DNA from 2 places in the Mesobacillus sp. ABV4_180 genome. Region 1 is predicted to be linked to the other one. Evidence: riboswitches for the same ligand, from Rfam matches in the RefSeq annotation. Region 1 holds a riboswitch; the other holds the start of a gene.
What was found. A riboswitch is a leader RNA that binds a small molecule or an ion and turns the genes downstream of it on or off. The one in region 1 is predicted to bind S-adenosylmethionine.
Positions count from the first base shown of each region.

Region 2: it holds a riboswitch for S-adenosylmethionine, as region 1 does, so the genes downstream of both, ACXAEA_RS05185 (methionine ABC transporter ATP-binding protein) here and ACXAEA_RS13710 (BMP family protein) in region 1, are expected to answer to the same signal.

Region 1 covers NZ_JBSWTJ010000001.1:2,691,667-2,699,675, forward strand. The annotation lists gene ACXAEA_RS13705 (ABC transporter ATP-binding protein) at 1-396, opposite strand, end outside; gene ACXAEA_RS13710 (BMP family protein) at 462-1,481, opposite strand; SAM riboswitch class I at 1,674-1,782, opposite strand; gene ACXAEA_RS13715 (polynucleotide kinase-phosphatase) at 2,358-4,949, opposite strand; gene ACXAEA_RS13720 (3' terminal RNA ribose 2'-O-methyltransferase Hen1) at 4,946-6,340, opposite strand; gene ACXAEA_RS13725 (hypothetical protein) at 6,481-7,173, opposite strand; gene ACXAEA_RS13730 (FecCD family ABC transporter permease) at 7,239-8,009, opposite strand, start outside.
Region 2 covers NZ_JBSWTJ010000001.1:1,044,117-1,052,125, reverse strand. The annotation lists gene ACXAEA_RS05200 (DUF445 domain-containing protein) at 1-126, opposite strand, end outside; gene ACXAEA_RS05195 (MetQ/NlpA family ABC transporter substrate-binding protein) at 300-1,127, opposite strand; gene ACXAEA_RS05190 (methionine ABC transporter permease) at 1,158-1,823, opposite strand; gene ACXAEA_RS05185 (methionine ABC transporter ATP-binding protein) at 1,813-2,826, opposite strand; SAM riboswitch class I at 2,910-3,015, opposite strand; gene ACXAEA_RS05180 (chromate transporter) at 3,198-3,728, opposite strand; gene ACXAEA_RS05175 (chromate transporter) at 3,725-4,300, opposite strand; gene ACXAEA_RS05170 (methyl-accepting chemotaxis protein) at 4,485-6,140, opposite strand; gene ACXAEA_RS05165 (BMP family lipoprotein) at 6,164-7,144, opposite strand; gene ACXAEA_RS05160 (potassium channel family protein) at 7,647-8,009, opposite strand, start outside.

The sequences.
Region 1 (8,009 bases):
AACCGAAATCCTGTGTTTTTCTGCAAGCTGACGGACAGCTTCAGCTGCTCCCTTTCGGTTGAAAAACCCAAAGGTGCGCGGCTCGCGGCTAATGACGATATTCTCTGTCACTGTAAAATCGGGGTAAAGCATGAAGTGCTGATGAACCATGCCAATTCCATGCGCAATCCCATCCTGGGGGCCTGAAAATCTTACTGATTTCCCATCAAGCAGAATGTCTCCGCTCGTCGGCTGTTCGAGTCCATAGAGCATTCGCATCAACGTCGTTTTACCAGCGCCGTTCTCCCCAACAATTGCGAGTACTTCCCCTTTTTTTAGCTTAATTGATACGTCGTCGTTAGCAAGGAAATCACCATATTTCTTGGTCATAGATTTCATTTCTAAGCGATAGGTCATTGCCTTCCCTCCCCGGTACAAATGGAAACCGACTACAAGCGCAGTCGGTTCATTTTTTTCTCAAATTAATTGTTTAATGGATTTTTAATTACTTTTTTACCAGATATGATTTCATCATGAAGAGCTTTGACTTTGTCGATGACTTCCTGGCCAACGAATGCGTTCAAAGGTGTCTTGCTTTCATGAGTCACATAAGTCAAACCCACACCCTTATCTTTAAGACCATACTCAACGATTCCAGCTTTAAAAGTACCTTCTGTAAATGCTTTTACCGTTTCGTAAGCTGCTGCGTCCGTACCCTTCAGCTGTGAAAGTACGACATGCTCAGGGTCTACTTCTGTGCGGTCTACGTCCTGGCCTGCTGTGAAGAATCCTTTTTCTTTCGCTGCTTCAAATACTCCAAGGTCACCTACAGCAGCTGCTCCTGCAATGAAATCTGCTCCTCTTGAAGCCTGAAGGAAGGCTAATTCCTTCGCTTTTGCAGGATCTGTGAAGCTGCCAACATAGTTTACAAGAAACTCAGCATCCGGATTTGTCTCTTTCAAGCCTTCTTCAAAAGCCACTGTCCATTTCTTTAAAAGCGGAATGTCCATTGCAGCTACCATTCCTACTTTATCTGTTTTAGTTGACAGACCAGCCGCTGCACCAAGCAAGTAAGCTGCCTCATATTCTCGGAAGTTGACACTTTGTACGTTCGGTAAATCTACAATCGTATCAATAATCGCAAACTGTCGCTCCGGGTTTTCAGCCGCTACCTTTTTCAATGCATCCTCCGATTCGAAAGAAGAAGTGATGATCAGGTCATAATTTTCCGCAACAGCTACACGAAGGTTTTCTTCAATTGCTGAGTGATCAGTCGATTCAATTGTCTTTACTTCCACGCCAAACTCTTTTGCTGCTTTTTTTGCTCCCTCATCCATCTGCTGGAAGAAAGGGTTCACACCAATTTTCTCTGGCAGAACAAGCGCGATTCTCTTTTTGCTTTCTTTTCCTTCTCCATCCGCCTTTTTGGAAGACTCGTCAGCTCCACAGCCTGCCACTAGAAGAACTGCTAAAATTGTAAACAACGCCAAAAGTTTTTTCATGATGATCCCCCTAAAATTAATGTTCGCTTATTATATTTTCTACATTACTAGATTAATTGATTCTTAGCTTGAATACAACAAAAAACGTATATTAATTTCAATACCACCAACAATGTTCGTGTTTTTGTTGTTTCCTGCAATTAAAAAACCTCTTCCCAGGGAAATAGGAAGAGGTAAATAAACCAGCACTCTTCCTCATCTTTCAGAACAATGTGTTCTGCAGGATTTGGCACCATTCTATTTTGGTAATAGCGGTTGCCGGGCGTCATAGGGCCAGTCCCTCTGCCTCTCTTGATAAGGAAATCCATTATGTAGTTTTTTACATTAGTAACATAAAAATAAAATAAACTTAGAATTCATTATAACCAATATATCATAAATAGCAATATGTTTTTAGAAAAATCAGAACAACACTTATAAACTGTGATACATACGCAAATCCAGTTCATACCTTGCCGTCATTTCTTCTCTCATGAAATTCATCCTATTTGACAATTATCTTTTGAACGATAGAGTTTAACCTTAAACGTATTACATCAAATCTTATAATATGACAGTACTCTTAACCTTCAAGTTTCCAATCTTCTTCGAGCACATATATTCTTTTAATGTGACCGTACATCGGGCTTCCTTCTGACTTCGGGCACATAATTTCATTTTATGTTACCGTCATCCGGGTTTCCTCGAGACTTCGGGCATATAATTTCATTTTATATGACCGACATCCCGGGTTTCCTCATGACTTCGGGTACATCCACCTTGTCATATTTGCCCATATCAATAATCCCCCCTTTTAACCGCTCATTCGCTCTCCCACCCACAACCAAATCCAAACAAAAAAGCTGCCGGGCACAAGTCCCAACAGCCTCGTTCTCCCTACAACCGCGGGTCGACAGGGTCTTTTTCCATTGCCAGGGTGGCAAGGACGCATTCATGTACTCTCTCGATGGATTCTCCATTTACGAAGCGGCGGATGCCTTCGATTCCCAGCGCAAATTCCTTCAGCGCGAGCTTCTGCTTTTTGCCTGTATTGCGTTTTTTCAGCCTGCTTAGGTTTTCGGGGTGCAAATAGTCCATGCCGTAAATGATTCTCAGGTATTTTCTGCCTCTGACTTTGATCGCTGGCTGGAGCAGTTTCCCCTTGCTTCTCGTGATATAATGCTCAGGTTTGATGACGATTCCTTCGTGCCCGTCCTCGGTCGTCTCTTCCCACCACTTGATCACTTCCGCCTCACTCGATGAGTTGTCGATGATTTTGTATTCGGTGGCGACAAACAAGCTTGAATAGCTGGCGAACTCATGGTTCATTTTCATATGCCATTCATGCGTTTCATCGAAGAACGTCCTGTTGCTATGGGCCAGCACATGGAAAGGAGCGATTTGGATATCGTCAAGATTGACGACATCCCAGCAATACCCTTGAAAAACCTCTGCGAACTCTTTGGCATTGTTCAATTTTTCATTGTATTCTTCAAGCCATCCAGACAGAGCAGGATTATCCTTAGCTGCATCAGCTAATTTATCCTGCAACATAGCCCGATCCATCATCGCATTCTCGGCAACATGGGCATACTGTTTGCTGATCAGGTCCTTTGCCTTCAAGTTCCATGGCATGATTTCGGCATCGAGCAGAACGTAATCGGTCTGATGCTTGGTAAAATAATCATTGTTGTGCAAATCATCATTCAGTTTGCGGACAATCTCCAGCTCAAGATGGTTCTCGAAAAACTGCCTGCCGGTTCTTGTATAAATCGTACCTAACGTCTCTATTCCAATGTGTTTTTTCGCTGAGGCATGGTCCTTGAACAAGAACAGAATGCCGCGGCTCCCCATATGCTTTTTTTCCGCGACCATTTTTTCAATGCCGTTGCTTCGATAATACTCAATTGCCTCCAAAGGATGTTCCAGGTATATTTCCTTGGAGGATGGCGACGGTGTCGGACTCATGGTTGGCGGAATATAAAGCAGCTGTTCAATCGGGATTGTATGGTGAGAAACCGTATCAATCGCTGGCTTGACTGTTTCTGCCGGAACCGCTACCTCGCCAAACTCCTCGGTTAGCACGGAATATCCATGAAGGAATTTGCCGATATTCGGCTGATTCAGACGCTTTTGCTCCCACTCAAGAAGCGGATTATCAGGTACTCCTGAATAATCTGCTTTCGCCTGTACAGCGACAATCTGGGTTTCCGGGTAACGGAGGGCAGTAAGCTTCCCGCCGAACACGACGCCCTGATCAATGTTGAGGGTATTATTCATTTTCAGCGGCTGTGGCTTAGGGTCATGACCCCAGACAATCAGCTGGTTAGTCCGGTGTCCGATGAACCAGTCTTTCCGCACCGGTTTTCCTTTTTCATCAAATCCATCAGTATCTCCATAGCGGCAAAAATCACTGACATCATCCGATTGTTTGCCTATATATTCATCCTTGATTCCAGCATGTGCACATACTACTGCAGGAATGCCATTCTTTTTCAGAATATAATGGGAAGGCGACTCAAGGAGGAAATCCTTCAGCTTACTTTTCCACTCTGCTGCCGCTTCAGCTCCATGCTCTTGTTCATACTGCAAAAATTCCTTCTCAACCTTTTCATCTCCATGTGAAATGGTTACTTTCCGGCCATCAAGCCATCTGGCAATCTTCCAGCCATGGTTGCTGTCAATCATATATGCCAGTTCTTTTTCAACATGCCTGTAAAAGAACATCATGCTCTTAAGGGATTCTGGCCCCCTGCTCATCACATCCCCAATCGACAGGAACTTCCTGCCTTCAGGGTGCAGATAATACTCTTCACCATTTTTTTCATAGCCGAGTTTTTCCAGCAGTTCAATCATTTCATCATAGCAGCCATGGATATCGCCGATGATGTCAATTCCAGTACCAACTTCCAGTTCCAGCGGATTGGTGCGTCTAGTCAACTCAATATCGTCGATTTCTTTTATAAAATGTAATGACCTTATGCCTTCTTTTTTCATGAAACGCTTTTCCCGAGTGAAAACCTGGTATTGCTGCTTGATACGTCGTCTGCCGCGCGGATTATCGCGTTGTTCGTCCCTTTCAAGCAATACTTTTTCAGGTACATCAAGAACGATTGACATGATTGGGACATGATGATCCCTGGCCATCGCGATATACCTCTTTCGATCGTCAGGCTGCAGGTGGGTCGCATCCACAAAGGTAAGCTTGTTCAGCCTGCACCTTGCCCGAATCATACTGTCCATCATGTCAAAAGCTTCCTTTGAAATCATGCTGTATTCATCAAATAGAATGTCTGCTTCTTGCTTTGGCACATTCCGAAAATCCACGAATTCCTTATCACTGACAAGCATGCGGAATTGATCGGAACTGACCACCTCAGAAGGAGAGATTTTACCTTCCTCCTGCCATTTATTAAGCAACGTCGTTTTGCCGCTGTTTGATGGTCCAACGAGCAAAACAATACCTGCATGAGGCAATGCGATTCTCATTCTTTTGCCTCCTTTCTCTTAAAAATACACATTTGCGTAGGAAAGCCGAATTCTTCGTGCTCGTCGCCTATACCGCTAAAAGTCAACTCGTACTCACCTTCGCTATTTCTCGCATTGCACCATTCCGTGAACTCTGCCCTTGTCCACTCAAAACGGTGATCATCATGCCTGAATTCCGTATCCATTCCATAAAGGGCATTGTATTCCTTATTCGGAGTGGTCACAAGAAGATTCTTTGGACGGTATTCATGAAGGATGGTCCCAAAAACCTTTGGAAGCCGAGCCTCGTCGATATGTTCAATCACTTCGCATAAAATCATGACATCCTTGCCCTTCAACCGCTCGTCATAGTAAAAAAGCGAACCCCATAGCTGGGTCGGCTTGATTAAATCGGCCTTGTCATCTGCCTGAGCGAACCGTTCCATCGCACGGATCGAAGCTTCTTCTGAAGGTTCGACAGCGAGAATTTCTTTGACTCCGTTGATGAAGCCTAATCTGGCGCTCAGCTTGCCCTCACCAGAACCGAGGTCGACGATGCTTTCCTTATCTGCAAGTTCCCTCACCGTGTCCACTATTTTTTCATAGCGCATGTCGTTAAGTCGGATTTTTTTCTTTTCCTGAATGGCAGCGGCTTTTTCCTGGCCTTCAACCAGAGCGTTTTTATCTTTAGTATCTTTATCCTGACTTTCAACCAGTTCGTACACAACTTTGAATCGCAACGCATGTTTCATGATAAAGGATTTCTGAGGGTGGTCATCAAGCCAGCCTTCTCCATAGCGTTCGAGTTTCTCAATCTCTTTTTCATCTATATAATAATGCTTGTAATTGTCCAGCACCGGGATGAGCACAAATATCTGCCTCAAAGCCATCTGCAATGTCGTTTTGCCTTTAAGTGCAATGAACCTCGCGGAGCTTTTCGATTTAAGTGTGAAATCATAATTGATATCAGGGCGTGTGATACCAACGTTGAATCCTAGTGGTTCAAATAGCTCAAGGATTTGCTGATCCGATAGGCCTGAAGAAACCGGCCCGAAACTTAATTCCAGGTCGAATCGATGCTTTACCCACTCGACGTAATCCTCCTTCGGCTGCCCATTCAACGCGGTCCCAAGGGCAGTTCTGATCAGTGATATGAAAATACTGCTCACTGCAAACTCCCGATCATTTATGTAATGGGTAATATCATATTGATTACCTTGATTTTTCACCAGTTCAAGAGAGTCTGGAGCAACAAACACAGTCGCTTCTACCTCCCGATCAGTAAACATGCTGAAAAACAGCCTCACAGCATGGCCTTTTTGGTGTCGTTCATAGACATTATGAGGGTTTTTCGCCAACAAATGTGAAAGAACCTGGACATTCTCCCCAAAAGCCCGAATCGTTAACTGCATAAAGCACCTCTTTTCGATCATTTCCTGAATTTAATATATCATTTACCTATTTGTTATGGAACAGACACTGGGGAGTGATATGTAGGAAGGCACAAAAAAAGCGTTAATCCGGAAAGGAAAACGCATTTTTTAACTTTGATTTATTTAGGAGTCTGTATAGAATTTGCAATTTCAACTAATACCTCTGGTGTAACTATTTCGGATACTCTTTTATCCACACTAAGAATATATTGCCACCCATCACTTTCAAAAACCAACAAGTTAAAGCCAGAAACATTGGTATACGTTGCTTCGTTACCGTTCTTTAGTTTAAAATTGCTTCTTTCTCTCATTGGAATCTTGTGACGAACCTGCCGAATATCCATTTTGTAATGGTTTTTTGGAGAGACTTCATTTATGAACACGATTTTTAAAGAGTCATTGATCTCTCCTTCTAAATCATTGAACCTTCCAAATATATGTGTGAATACTAAGGGTGGAACTCTCATTGGAAGTTTTATATCCTGTTTAATGTGCTGTTCAAATTCTACTACAGCCTCCTCGACCGTTTTGTATCCAAGTTCCGGGAAAACTTCTTCTAAAGGACGGGATTCATGGGTGGCTGCTTGGACTGGTCCACAATTGATAATCGTAATGATAACAACCAATGTGATTGAAAACACATTATTCATTTCATCACCCTCATTAAGATTTTGGTTATTTTCCCCAATGGTATTTACACCTATACTTAAAAGAAATTGAGGTGACCCTAATTCGGTTTTCCGCCCAACACCGGGCACATAACCGGTATTTATATGACCGGTTTCCAGATTTCCTCGCCACTCCGGGCACAAACCTACTCTCTAACAGCCTCAACAATAAAAAAAGCTGCGGGCACAAGGCCCAACAGCCAAATCACTTATTTCCGAAGCAACAAATAAACAAAGTACGGCGCACCAATCAACGCTGTCATAATTCCTGCCGGGATTCCTTCTGGTTCTAGCAGGTTACGTCCGATTGTGTCTGCGAACAATAAGAGCCATCCGCCTAACAGCACTGCGATTGGCAGGAATAGTTGGTTTCGCGGTCCGATCAACGCTTTTGCGAGATGCGGGGCCATCAATCCGATGAAGGCAATTCCTCCTGTGACCGACACTGCTGAAGCAGCCAAAGCTACAGCTGTCAAAAGCAGGACGATTCTTTCTTTTTCAAGGGATACTCCGACTCCAATGGCGACAGGTTCACTCAAACCAAGAAGGTTCAATCGATTTGCTTTATAAAGCGTGAATGGAATTAGAACAAGAATCCACGGCAACAGCGCCCAAATGAAAGGCCAGTCTGTTCCCCAAATATTCCCCGCAAGCCAGCGAGCGATGAAATCGACTTTCTCTCTTTCTGCTGCGGAGATGATGACAATCATTGCTCCTGACAGGGCCATCGAAAATCCGATACCCACTAGGATTAACCTGACGGGCTGCAGTCCGCTACCTTTTTTATAGGAAAAAAGGTAAATAAGGACCGCTGTCAGCAGTGCTCCAAAAAATGCGACAACTGGAAGCATATAGGCAAACGCAGCGGCATCAATCGGGAAGAACAGAAAGAATACTGCGATTCCGACTCCTGCTCCGGAGTTAATTCCGATGATTCCCGGATCCGCTAAATCGTTTCGCGTTAATCCCTGCAAAATCGC
Region 2 (8,009 bases), 1.6 Mb from region 1:
AAAGCCGCCCATCAGCAGTTTGCCAATCAATGAATCATGAAATGGCATTGTCGCGATAAATCCCGCTCCCATGATCGCCAGCGAAATTGCAGCAAGATGTCTAGATTTCTGATCTCGTTTATTCATATTACTCCCTCTGTTACTGTTTGATTGGTCCTTTTTTGGCGCAGCGTTGCAACGCTTCCTGTGATTAGCCTGAAAAAGAATTCTCTTCTAATATATTAACCAATTTATAGGGGGTAAAGCTATAAAAAAGAAAAGTCCCAGGAGATCATGTCTCCTGGGACTTGTTCGTGCTGCTATTTCATCCACTCTGGCTTTCCAAATCCTTTGAATTCTTCATCGATGACTTTTTCAAATTCATCGGATTCCACTACCTCTTTGATGTCCTTTGCAAATTGTGCATTTTCATCTTTCGTATTGATGACAACGCGGTTGCGGTACTGATCTGGCATGTTTTCAAGCTGCAGCGCATCAAGTAGATCCATTTTTGCTGCAAGCGCAAAGTTTCCTGGTACTGCTGAAAGGTCGACACTTTCCACTGCTCTTGGAAGCTGAGCTGCTTCGATTGGCTTGAACTGAAGGTTCTTGACGTTGTCTTTTACATCCTTCTCAGAAACAGTGAGCGGGTCTGCATTCGTATCAAGAGTGATCAGCCCTGCATCTTCAAGAATCAGGAAAGCACGTGCTGCATTTGTCGGATCATTTGGGATCGCGATGGCAGAACCTTCTGCTACTTCATCCAATGACTTGAATTTCTTAGAGTAGATGCCCATTGGCGCTGTCGGCACGACGATGACTTCTGATAGCTCAAGATTATGTTCTTTCGCGAAGTTTTCCATATAGACTTTGTGCTGGAAAAGGTTTGCGTCAAGGTCTCCTTTGGACAATGCCAGGTTCGGCTGGATGTAGTCACTGAATTCGACGACTTTTACTTCATAGCCTTTTTTCTCAAGGAGAGGCTTGATGCCTTTCGTGACCATATCGCTGTAAGGTCCGGATGTCGCCCCTAATGTTACCTGTTTTTTGTCTGCGCTTGCCTCACCATTTGAGGCAGAGTCACTGCCGCATGCAGCAAGCAGACCGATTGATAATAACAATACTAATGCGAAGAATAATTTTTTCATTTTAACATAACCCCCAATTTTTTTTATCTTTTATCTTTTATCTACTACTCTTGCAATTCTGTCCCCGCCGAACTGAATCAGCTGAACGAGGCAAATCAAAATGATGACGGTCGTGATCATAATGGTATTGTCGTACCTGTAATAACCGAAACGGATCGCCAGGTCACCCACTCCGCCACCTCCGACGATACCAGCCATAGCTGAGTACGCAACCAGGCTGATGATTGTAATCGTGACTCCCTGTACAATGCCCGGCTTTGCTTCAGGTATCAGGACATCCTTGATGATCATCCATGGAGTCGCGCCTGTTGCCACTGCTGCTTCGATGACACCTTTATCGATTTCCCGCAAGCTTTGCTCTACGATTCTCGCAAAAAATGGGATCGCCGCGACCGATAGAGATACAGATGCAGCAGTCGGCCCGATTGTCGTGCCGGCAATCAAATTCGCCAATGGCAGCAATGCAATTAACAGGATGATAAAAGGAACGGAGCGGATCATATTGACGATGAAACCGGCAATGTTTTTGAAAATCTGATTTTCCAGGAAAAGGCCTTTGTCAGTGACAAAGAGCAGCACTCCTGTAGGGAGGCCCACGATAATCGCCACAAGGATGGAGATTCCGACCATGTAGATTGTTTCGAAGAATGCTTTGTTCAATTCCGGCAGCATTGAAATAATGTTATCAAGCAGCATCGTGAATCACCTCCAAGTTTTTCGTCCTTGCTGCGATATACGCAATGGCACGGTCTATCTCATCGTGATCTCCAGAAACCTCCATTATGAAGATTCCTAATGGGATGTCTTGAATATACTCAATCTTCCCGTGGAGGATATTTCCCCTCACCTTGAATTTTTGGAATACATCCGAGATCACGCCCTGCTCGGCAATCTCACCCTCGAAATAAATCTTGATCAGTTTGCCATCCCGTTCTCCAAGAAGCCTTTCCGGAAGCTCGAATTGGAGGATGGAGTTGACGAAGTCCTTTGTGAGCGGCTGCTGCGGATTGGCAAAAACATCATAGACATTGCCCTCTTCAATGATTTTGCCATCCTGCATGACGGCCATCCTGTCGCAGATTGTTTTGACCACTTCCATCTCATGAGTGATCAAGACAATCGTGATGCCAAACTCTCTATTAATCTTTTTCAGTAAAGCTAAAATAGAGCGGGTGGTGCTTGGATCAAGAGCCGAGGTCGCTTCATCGCATAACAGGACGGATGGATTATTCGCCAATGCTCTGGCAATGCCGACACGCTGTTTTTGGCCGCCTGACAACTGAGCGGGATAGACATCTTTCTTATCCGAAAGGCCGACCATATGTAAAAGCTCTAGTACTCTTTCATTTATTTCTGCTTTCGGAGTGCCGGCAGCTTTTAACGCAAAAGCTATGTTTTCACTCACTGTCCTGGCGCTAACAAGATGAAAATGCTGAAAAATCATTCCAATTTTCAAGCGGGCTTTCCTTAATTTACTCTTGTTCAAAGATGTAAGCTCGACACCGTCAATGATAATTTCACCCGATGTCGGCTTTTCAAGGAGATTGAGGCATCTGATCAAAGAACTTTTCCCCGCACCGCTATATCCGACAATTCCATAGATTTCTCCCTTTTCAATTCTCAATGAAACATTGTCAACGCCTGTGACTTTCCCCTTTTTTGTTTCATATAACTTGACCAGCTTCTTTACTTCGATCATGCTTCACACCCCCGGCTCATGATTTCTGAAAAATAAAAAATGCCTCTTTCATTCATAGAAAGAGGCATCGTAAGCATCTATACGACTTATCTTTCAGAATGAAAACATTCTGCAGGAAGTGGCACCTTTCCTAAAAAGGAGGTTGCCGGACGTCATAGGGCCTAATCCCTCGGTCACTCTTGATAAGTTTCTTATTAAATTAATTTCGATAATTGAAATATTAAAACCATCTGATTAGTTTGTCAACATTGTTTTTTCAGTAAATAACAATTGGTATCGCTTACATCATTGGGAGAGTAAGAGGAAAATTTTTTCAGTTGATTGTCATTTGACTGAATAGAACAGCCGGTGATAAAACAAAAAAACCTTGTTCATGATAGAACAAGGGCTCCATAAAGAAGTGCTCCGGCGACGACATAGGCTGGATGAACTTTCATTTTTTCCATCAGGACGAAGCTGATTCCGCCGATGAGGATTGTCTGCAGCATGCCGACTCCTTCATAGGAGGAGAAGAAGAAATCATAGGTCATTATTCCAAGCAGCACGGCAATGACTGGCCTGACAACAATGGTCAGCCTTTTTACCTTTGGCGAATCCTTGAACTTCATCAGCAGGCCAAGCAGGCTGATCATTAAAATCAGGGATGGGGCCACAGTGGCAAAAACACCGACTGCGGCGCCGATCATTCCACCCTCGACATAACCAATATAGCCGGCCATCTTTGTAGCAATTGGTCCTGGCAATGCATTGCCCATTGCTAGAACTTCACTGAATTCATTGACTGTCATCCATTTATAACGGTCTACTACTTCATTTTCTATTAGCGGAATGGAGGCCGGTCCGCCGCCATACCCCAAAATCCCAGGGATGAAAAAGGCCAGAAAGATCTGGAAATAAATCATTGCTGTCCGTCTCCCTCTTGTTTATTTTCAGGTGTGGAAGCGTCTTTTTTAAACAAGGCACCCAGCAGCAGGACGAAGATCAATATTGCAGGATGCAAATGCAGGAACTGCACCAGAACCAGACTCCCAATCAGCGCAACAGCCGTCCATCCCCAGCCAAGCTTTGAGGTACCTGATTTCTTGATGAAATCCCATGTAAGCACAGCCAGCATGACCGCAACCACTGGCACAACAGCGTCTGCCATTCCTTTAACCCAGGGCTCGTCCTTATATGAATTCAGGCCCGTCAATAGCAGGATCATCAGGATAATCGTCGGGATCATCGTGGCTGACAAGGCAGTGATCATTCCCAGGAAACCACCTACACGATAACCAATATAACCGGCCATCTTGGTCGCGATCGGTCCTGGCAATGCATTTCCGAGGGCAAGAATGTCACCGAACTCATCAGAGTCCATCCATTTATATTTTTCTACCACTTCCTTATGCACAAGGGGAATCGACGAAGGACCACCGCCATATCCGAGGATTCCAACACGAAAAAACGCAAAGAATAAATCTGCCTGTTTCAATTCTTCACCTACTCATCTAATAGTCCGTCAAAACAGTCACTAGTTTATGCTTCTTTTTTCTTATTATAGACTCATAAGAGCCCTGCTGCATGACATAAAGCAAACACGACTTTAATAATATTTCCCTGATAGAAAAGTTTCCGTAAAAAAGTACCATAGCGACAAGCTATGATACTTTTTCAAATTACTGATTAAATTTGAAAACAGACACTGAGTCGTTTAAATCATTTGTCAGCTTTCGTAAATCTGTAACCTTGCGAGATAAGTTGCCGAAAGCGGATAATTGCTCAGCAGTGGATGCGGAAATTTCTTCACTTCCTGCAGCTGTCTCTTCAACGACTGCACTGATCGATTCAACATTATAAAGGACCTTAGCGCCAAGTTCTTTTGATGCCTCCATGCCCTTAACCAAGTGTGATATTTTTTCCGAGATGCCGGTCACCTTTGATTCAATGTTTTCAAATGCTGTCATCGTTAAGTTCATAGAATTCATCTGTTCATCTGCGATGATTCCACCCTTATTCACTGCGTCAGCGATTTCATCGAGTCCATTTTTGAGCAAGTTGACCACATCAAATATTTGAGTGGTGGCAGTGTTCGATTCCTCTGCCAGTTTCCTGACTTCTGAAGCAACGACCGCAAACCCTTTCCCTGCTTCACCAGCCCTCGCTGCTTCGATCGCCGCATTTAAGGCCAATAGGTTTGTCTGCGCCGCAATTGCCGAAACGGCTGAAGCCATGTCTTCAATTTTGGCTGCATAGCCGAAGAATTGATCGGTCGCAGCCTGTATTGAATATGAAGCATTCTTATTTTCAGTAATCAAAACCTTCTGCTGCTCGATCGCTTCTCTGCCTTCACCAATAGCATCCACCGTTTCCTTGCTATAGGAAGAGGATTCCTGGGTATGATCCAGGTTAAGCATTATTTCTTTATCCATATCTTCAATCAGCTGGACAGATTGCTGTAAATCCTCTGAAACATTTTGCGCTCCCGCAGACAGTTCATCCGTTGAGACAGCGACCTGATTAGAGATTTCAGTAAGCGAAACATTTTCCTGTTCGATCTCCTCAGCAAAGTTCTCCACTTCCTTGCTCGCTATATTGACCTTTTGCAGCAAAGCAGTCAATTGTTTAGCCATCAATTCGAAGGACTCATTCAATATTCCCAGCTCATCTTTGTATTTATACGAAACTTTATCGATCATTAAATTCCCTTTGGCAATTTCCTGTGCATTCACAGCGATTTGTTTCAGCGGTTTTGTGATTGAACTAGTCAGCCTGATTCCTATTCCCCCAGCAACTACGATCAGCAGAATACTGCCAATGATAGCAGAGAGAATGATGAACTGGATTTGATTCTTCAAGTCCTCTTGTAAGAAATCATAATGTTCATTTACCTGGATATTCAGGAGATGAAGATCATTCAGCACACCCTCGCTGCGAAGTGACTGCCTCTTCACTTCTGCGCTGCTTTTCTCATCAAGAGCTTTTTCTGCTTCTGATTGAAGAGAAGTGAATTTTTCAAATGCCTTGTCCAGCACCTTTTTGCTTTCGCCTTGTTTAATAAGACTTTGTGCCTTAGTAAAAATCTGAGTCGTTTTCTCCATTTTTGCCAGGGCTTCCTGTCTATTGCCTTCTGTAGGGTTAAAAGAAAAATTACTAAGTGATTGCTTCGCAGCTGATGTTTCCGCCTGAAGGTTCTGCACTGTCAGCAATACTTGTACATAATCCTGGTTCGATGCCTGAACCATCAGCATCCTGTAAATGATGAACGAAATCATCACAACCGATAAACCAATGGCCAGTAATAAGTTAAGCAGCAACTTCTTCTTGATTGTCATGTTGGTTCCTCCAGTAGCAGCTGTTAATCCAGCTGGATTGAAACTTCATTCCTTGATAGTTTAGCTTCCAAATCCTTTAAGTTTTTTTCCTGCTCAGGAGTAAGCTTTATCACCCTGATTGGTGCAAGGCCAACTCCTTTTTCGTTTATGCCCAGCTCGATTTGTTTTGCAGCAAGCTTCTTTTCTGACTGAAATTCCTTGACTGTTTCATAGAGCGCGACATCCACATTTTTCAGCATGGAGGTAATGATTGCTTTTTCAGCAAAAAAGTACTGATCGCTATCCACACCAATTGCAAATTTCTTCTTTGCTTGAGCTTCCTTCAATACACCAACGCCTGTAAAACCAGCCGCAGCATAGAGAACGTCCGCTCCTTCATCAATCATCCCCGAAGCGATTTTTCCGCCAAGTTCTGCGTTTCCAAAATCATTTGCATAGACAACCTTCACCTCTGCAGCTGGGTTCACGGATTTCACTCCCTGTTCAAACCCTGCCTTGAACTTATGGATCAGCGGTACATCAGCTCCCCCTATGAAACCGACCTTATTGGACTTTGATGTCATCCCCGCAACTGCACCTACAAGGAAACTTCCCTGTTCTTCTTTAAAAGTGATGGAAGTGATATTATCCAGTTCAGAAACTGAATCAACTAATATAAATTGTTGTTCAGGATACTTCTTTGCTACCTTCTCAAGGTCCTCAAGAACCATGAATCCTAAGCCGATGACAAGATCGTTTCCTTCTTCCACAAGCTCTGAAAATCCTTTTTCATAAGTGCCTACGGCTTGTAATTCTCTATAATCAAAGAGGATGTCAAGTTCATCTCTAGCCTTGGTAAGACCCGCAAATGCAGCATCACTAAACGACTGATCACCTAGTCCGACGTCAGACAACATAATGCCGATTTTAACCCTCTCTTTGGCTTTCATTTCAGTAGTTGTGCATCCACCAAGGGTGCCAATCAATAAAAATAATACTAAAAATTTGCTTATAATCCGTTTCATCTTGTTGTCATGCTCCTCCTATTAATTAAGGCGTGTTCATTAGCTTGTTTCTATTAACTGATAAGCAACAATCAATAATGAATACAGCCTTTAATAAAATTCCCGCATTTATTTAATCGACCATATAAACTTTTTGTTTATGCTGGAATGCAAAGTCTATCTATTGTCAATTTTCTAAATTCCGGAAAATTACAGCTGTGTTTTTACAAAAAGGCTGTGTTAAATTAGACTGTTGATTTCCGTTCCAGGCGCTTCGCTTTCCGCGGGGCTGACGCTGAGCCTCTTCGTCGCAAGCTCCTGCGGGGTCTCATCTGTCCAGCTGATCCCGCAGGACATTGATTTTGCTTCTTTGAATCCGCCCACGCACGATGGAAATGCGTTAGCATTTTCGGAGGAGTCTGCGCGCCTTCCACTCCAATCAACAGGACTTAAAAACAACATTTAGATTTAACACAACCTACATAAAAAAACAGACTGTTGATAAACAGTCTGCCAGATTGGATTATTTAATTTTCGTGAACCGGTTCAAGTCGCCGTTTTCTCCGAGTACAATCAGAATATCCTCTGCTCTCAGGGTTTTCTCCGGATCTGGTGAAATATCGACCTTGTTAGCCGTTTTCACGCCGATAACCGTGATATTGTACTTTGCCCGCAGATTGATTTCAATCAGGTTTTTGCCAGCCATGCTCATTGGGAGTTTGATTTCCTCAATGCTGTAGTCATCTGAAAGTTCGATGAAATTCAATACATTCGGCGATGCCATCAGCTGGTGCGCGACCCTTTCACCCATGTCCCGTTCAGGGAAAATGACTTTGTCTGCACCGACTTTGAACAATACCTGCGCATGGTGCTTATTAAGCGCTTT